2 regions of the Blautia sp. HCP3S3_C4 genome follow, and region 1 is predicted to be linked to the other one. Evidence: riboswitches for the same ligand, from Rfam matches in the RefSeq annotation. Region 1 holds a riboswitch; the other holds the start of a gene.
What was found. Region 1 has a riboswitch for FMN ahead of ACTNC6_RS00455 (ECF transporter S component). Riboswitches for the same ligand answer to the same signal wherever they lie in the genome.
Positions count from the first base shown of each region.

Region 2: another riboswitch for FMN. It lies ahead of ACTNC6_RS12245 (ECF transporter S component); the one in region 1 lies ahead of ACTNC6_RS00455 (ECF transporter S component).

Region 1 covers NZ_JBQHWF010000001.1:87,192-90,316, reverse strand. Annotated here, with positions in the region: gene ACTNC6_RS00460 (RluA family pseudouridine synthase) at 1-658, shown strand, start outside; gene ACTNC6_RS00455 (ECF transporter S component) at 697-1,332, opposite strand; FMN riboswitch at 1,484-1,613, opposite strand; partial or broken gene ACTNC6_RS00450 (alpha-amylase family glycosyl hydrolase) at 1,676-2,177, opposite strand; gene ACTNC6_RS00445 (hypothetical protein) at 2,167-2,220, opposite strand; gene ACTNC6_RS00440 (aminotransferase class V-fold PLP-dependent enzyme) at 2,378-3,125, shown strand, end outside.
Region 2 covers NZ_JBQHWF010000013.1:85,514-88,638, forward strand. Annotated here, with positions in the region: gene ACTNC6_RS12235 (protein-ADP-ribose hydrolase) at 1-80, opposite strand, end outside; gene ACTNC6_RS12240 (4Fe-4S binding protein) at 85-708, opposite strand; gene ACTNC6_RS12245 (ECF transporter S component) at 724-1,323, opposite strand; FMN riboswitch at 1,401-1,515, opposite strand; gene ACTNC6_RS12250 (pyridoxamine 5'-phosphate oxidase family protein) at 1,530-1,925, opposite strand; gene ACTNC6_RS12255 (winged helix-turn-helix transcriptional regulator) at 2,067-2,414, shown strand; gene ACTNC6_RS12260 (DUF4367 domain-containing protein) at 2,482-3,003, opposite strand; gene ACTNC6_RS12265 (hypothetical protein) at 3,036-3,125, opposite strand, start outside.

The sequences.
Region 1 (3,125 bases):
GCTTCCCCTGAATATCATTTATGAAGATGAAGACATCCTGGTGATCAACAAGCCTGCAGGAATGCCCATCCATCCTTCCATGAAAAACTACTATAATTCTCTGGCCAATGCCCTGGCATGGTACTACCAGGATCAGGGAAAGCCTTTTATCTTCCGCTGCAGCAACCGCCTGGACCGGGATACCTCCGGGCTCACCGTAATTTCCAAGCATCTGGTCAGCGCCAGTATTATGGCTGATATGACAAAAAAACGCCTGGTACACAGGGAATACCTGGCCATCGTAAAGGGTGACCTCACCCCACCTGCTGGAACCATCACAGCCCCTCTTTCCCGCAAAGAAGGCTCCATCATTGAACGCACCGTAGATTTTGACCATGGCGAAGAAGCCATCACCCATTATAAACTGGTAAAAAAAGAAAATGGGCACAGCCTGGTCTCCCTTCAGCTGGAAACCGGCCGCACCCATCAGATCCGTATCCATATGAAATACCTGGGCTATCCCCTGATCGGAGACTACCTCTACAACCCTGACATGGAACACATCACCCGCCAGGCCCTACATTCCTACCACATGGAATTCCCCCATCCCATAACCGGTCAGAAAATGACTTTCACAGCACCCCTTCCCCCAGACATGTCTGCCATTATCTCTCTCTAATACTGCAATGGCGCAGTCTCTCTGCGCCCCTATTACTATCAATCTCCTTTGAGCACTACACGGATTCTCTTATAAATAAAGAATACGATCAGAGATGTCAGTGTGTATTTAAAGATATTGAATGGGAAAATAATCAGTGCTGCAAAGCTAAGCAGACTGTTCACAGAGTTATGCACAGCTCCTCCCATTTCAATAAATGCCTCAATCGGCATTCCAAAAGCTTTTCCGTATGCCGGAAGTAAAACAAATGCATTAATAAAGCATGCAACTACTGCTGTAAGTACAGTTCCGGCTGCCATTCCGATCACTGCATGTTTTCTGCTCTTAATAGATTTGTAACGGTAAATCAGACCTGCAGGAACTACAAATGTACATCCAAAGATGAAGTTTGCCACATCACCTACACCTGCTGTCATAGATCCCTTTGTTACCAGATGCACAAGAATCTTTACCAGTTCAATCAGAACACCTGCGATCGGTCCCATTGCAAATGAGCCAACCAGTACCGGGATTTCTGAAAAATCCAGCTGATAAAAAGTCGGTGCCAGGAAAGGAAGCGGGAACTCCAGATTCATTAAAATTCCTGCGATAGCGCCAAGCATGGCTATCTGTGTGATAGTCCTCGTCTTGCTCCTTGCCATCACGTTTCCATTTTTCAATACCTGTTCACTCATACTGTTTCTCTCCTTTGAAATTATTTTTTGCAGATGTCAGGCAAAATCCCCACATCCTTCTGCAAAAGAAAATTCCACAAGAATGCTGTTACAACAACATTAAAGCCCCGGATATCCATCCGGGGCACTGAGCACGTACTTTTGTATACTGCGTGTTCTTCTCTCATCCAGACTTTACTGTCGGTTTTGGAATTTCACCAAATCAGCCGCCGAAGCGGGTCGCGGACTATACCGCCGGTAGGGAATTTCGCAACTGCGATCACCCAACCCCGAAGAATTTTCTTTTAACTGAAACCGATTATACTATATACGCATACTCATTTCAAGAGATTTTATTGATTTTTCAGTCTTTTTTATAAAGCACAAATGCTTCATATGGATTCAGGACAATTTTCCTGTCAAACACTGTTCTGCCCATATTTGTGATCAGGCACTGAGCTCCTTCTGCGAATGTATCCCACTGCATAGGTGTTCTGGCATTGTCACGGCTTCTGAGCATCAGGCATTTCATCATATACTCCGGTGTCAGTCTGCCTGATTCTGTCAGCTCAGTGAAATAATGAAGGCTTTCGATATCGCGGTAATCCTCAAGCTTGTCGAAATAGATGTTAGTCATTCCAAGCTCTTCGCCCTGATATACATAGGGGGGTTCCCTGCATCATATGAAGGCAGGTTGCCAGCATCTTGGCTGAAATATCCCGATAAGCAGGATTATCATTTCCAAATCTGGATACACTTCTTGGCTGGTCATGGTTCCCAAGGAAAAGACTGTTCCATGCTTTTCCTGCCAGTTCTTCCTGCCATTTGATCATGATCTTCTTGAACTTTTTAAAATCATACCGTTCCATTGATCACATTGGAAACCGTAGTCCGGCTCACCCCTGCCATATCCGCAATATCCTGAAGTCTGATCATTTAATTGCCTCCTGTTTTACGATATTTTATAGATTCCTTTTATAAATTGTGATATCCTAGAGCGTGTCTGAGAATGAAGTTAGCAACAATAATAACTATAGTACGATATAAAATACGGGGGATTGTTACTATGAACAAAATCTATCTGGATCAGGCCAGTACGTCTTTTCCTAAGGCGCCATCTGTAGCACAGACAGTTTATGATTACCTGTCAGGCTCTGCTGTAAATGTGAACCGGGGAGGATACCGGGCAGCTTATTCTGTGGAGGAGCAGATTTTTGAGACAAGAGAACAGCTTCTGAAACTCTTTCACTTTACTTCCGGAAAGGGTAAGAATGTTATTTTTACAGAAAATATCACCGCCAGTCTGAATATTCTTCTGAAAGGACTTCTAAAACCCGGCGATCATGTACTTGTAACTGCCATGGAGCATAATGCAGTGATGCGTCCTCTTGTACAGCTGGAGAAACATGGAATTTCTTTTGACAGAATCCCATGCGCTTCTGACGGCAGTCTTCTGCTTGATAGGGCAGCTACACTCCTTCGTCCTGATACTAAGCTTGTTGTCTGTCTTCATGCTTCCAATGTATGCGGAACTGTCATGCCGGCACAGGAAATCGGAAATTTCTGCAAAAAACATGGACTTCTTTTTATTCTGGACACTGCACAGACAGCAGGAACCATTGATATTGATATGGAGAAATATCACATAGACGCACTGACATTTACAGGTCACAAAGGACTCCGAGGGCCACAGGGAACAGGTGGCTTTCTGATCCGCAATGAACTGGCAACGAAAATTGAGCCTCTTATCAGCGGAGGAACAGGAAGCGCCTCTCATTCTGAGGAAGTACCGACCTTTCTTCCGGATCGTTTCG
Region 2 (3,125 bases), on a different contig from region 1:
GGTATCTCCTGACGGCGGCAGGAAGGACGTTCTCGTAACAGTTCTTCAATTAAAAATCTTCTTCTATCGTCTTGATTCATGACATTATCCCCGTTTCACAATAGCTCTGGCTGGACAGATCTCATAGCAGTTACCGCAATGCAGGCAATTTTCCTGATGAATGACCGCAGGCTTTTCGGAAATATCAATGCACCTTTGAGGACATTTGGAATAGCAGAGCTTGCAACCGATACAGGCATCTGTGATAAAATAACCTTCCCGCACTTCCTCTGCGCTGCCAAAAGTAAAGCTGGCACGCTCAATCGGCTTTTTGGACAGGTCAAACCATTCCCCGCTTCCTTCGTAAATGACAAAAACGGTCAACGCATTTCTGGACGCTGCATCCGGATATATTTCATTCATATAGGGATTTTTTTCAAACAGTCTGGGAAGAAACTCACTGCCTAATTCCCGCACCTTTCCCCGAATAGAAAGCGCAGCGCAGTGCATGGTGTCTTCGCCCTTCATGCCGGTCAAAGCCAAAGCCCCACGCTTTTTCAGCCTGTCATAGAAACCCTTCCCCTTTGCGGTCAGAAAATAAACACCGTTTTCATCAGCATCCATCATATCAATCGCAGCTGTAACCGGCAAACCCGAATCATCTACTGTTGCGACTACGGTGGTGTGTATTTCTTCAACGAGATAGGACAAATATTTATTGCTTTCCATTTCGGACCCCTCCTTTCAGACCGCACCTTTTAACACTGGGCGCAGCCTTTTATAGACTAACATCGTAACAGAACTGATTACAAGCCCTTTCAGAAAATTGAAAGGGAACGCATTATAAAGAACCACATCCAGTTTGGTATGGATAAATGGAATAAATTCTCTAAAAGTAGCAATCAACTGTTCCAGAGGCATAAACTGTTCAAATAATGGAAGAAGAATAAAATAGTTTGCAGCAGCGGCTACGATTCCCATCACAATACTGCCGACAATCCCGGCAATCCATGCACCTTTTTTCCTTTTATGATATTGATAAATCAATCCGGCAGTAAAAACAAAAGATGCGCCCATGAGAAAGTTTGCAAATTCTCCGATTCCTCCTGTGGAGGTGGAAAGAAGCTGCAATGTATTCTTTACAAGCTCAATCAGTGTACCAACTATTGGCCCAAAAGCAAAGGCTCCGATCAAAGCTGGAAAATCAGAGAAATCCATTCGGGCAAAAGCTGGCGACAGAGGAATCGGGAACTCTACGAATGCAAGAATATAGGCAATCGCAGACAAGAGTGCAGTCATGGTAATGGTGCGAACAGAAATTTTGGCATTGGTAACGTTACGCATAATTCTCCTTGAGAGATATGATTTGGATTTAAGACAAAACCCCGCAGATGGATTTATCATCTGCGGGGTAAGCCTTATCACATCTTCTTTCATCCGGACTATACCGTCGGCTACGGAATGTCACCGCATCAGCGTTTCTGCTCGCAGGCTTTTACTGCCGGTCAGGAATTTCACCTTGCCCCGAAGATTATTGTTTTCGGTTCTTCTTAGAACTCGTAAGGAGGATTGCCGGAGAAGTCGGCAATCACGCCGTGGGGATCTTCCAGATAGAACACCTCGAAGATAGGGTTATCGGCAGTCTGGTACTGACCTTTGACAATCGGGTTGTTCATGCAGCCTTCCTTCACAGCCATGTTGTTTTCAAACACTGCCTTGCCACTCAGACGAATCCATTCATAGCTGGGACTGGATACAGAAACCTCCACATAGGGATTTTCCTGCATATCCTTGTAAACGTCCTTGGTGTTGTTGGTGCAGAACCACAGCTTTCCGTCCTGCTCAAAGCAGAACATGAAAGGACGGCATTTGGCCTTGCCATCACGACCAACGGTAGCAAGATACTGGACAGGGTTTGCCTGTAAAAATTCAACGACTTTGTTCATGGTGATTACCTCCTGAATGCTTTCTTTGGAAAGATTGCTTTTTTCTTTCGCTGATATTATAATAGCGCTGTAAGGATAATTCGTAAAGTAAGCACAATATTGTGCCGTAGTTACTAAAAGGAAACTATTGGAGGTAATACAATGGATGAGCAGAAAACGACCGTTTCTTTGGAAAAAGATTTGCCGGCTTGCCCGGTGGAAACAACTTTAACGCTGATCGGGGATAAATGGAAAGTTTTAATCCTGCGTGATCTGATGCCTGGTACCAAACGCTTTGGTGAATTAAAAAAATCAATCGGTCATGTATCTCAAAAGGTTCTGACTGCTCAGCTTCGAGATATGGAGGCAAGCGGACTGGTAAACCGAAAAGTTTATGCAGAAGTGCCGCCTCGTGTGGAGTATACATTAACCGAATTAGGGTACAGTCTAAAACCCATTCTGGATGCCATGTGGTCTTGGGGGGAAAACTACAAAGCACAATATAGATAGTATGGTTAAGAAAGAGCCACCGCTATTGCTCCATTAGATGTGAGTGACAGTCGTGGCTCTTTAACATTTATTCTTCATCTACAAGTTCGGCACTTTTGGCCATTTTGATAATTTCTGAATCATCAATTTTGCTTGGAGTGTATTCCAGAACATAAGTAACTTCTGGAGAATACGTCCAGCACAGAAATGCCGTGTCGCCCTTCTTATATAGAGCGCCGGGCCAGTCCTGAATCATCATTTCCTCACAGCTGTCCATACTGTCAACCGGGAAAAGCGCTCCCAGGGCTTCCGTATGTAATCCGGTGATTTCTGCCGGGTCTCCCTCGTAAAAGGTGGTTTTAAGGATACGGTAGTAAATGTTATTATCCTTGTCGTTTTGATCTCCGTAGGTAAGTGTGGCTGCGAGTTCTGTTTTGGAGACCTTCTTTACATCTTCTCCAAGAACTTCTTCTGCGCTCTTTTCAAAACGGTCAGCAAATTTATCGAAGTCCATTTCCTTTTTCTGATGTGAAGTCACAGCAATAATAATTCCAACTGCCACAACAATAATGACAGCAAATAAAATGGCTATTCGTTTCTTTTTATTCATGTTCTTCCTTTCCGAGAAAAATAATGCGAAAGTCAACGAGGTACATCTGGCAGATTCATAATCTTTGCCCCTGCCTTTTTTGCATATCGCATGGTCTGATAAGCTCCGCCAGAATCGTGTTC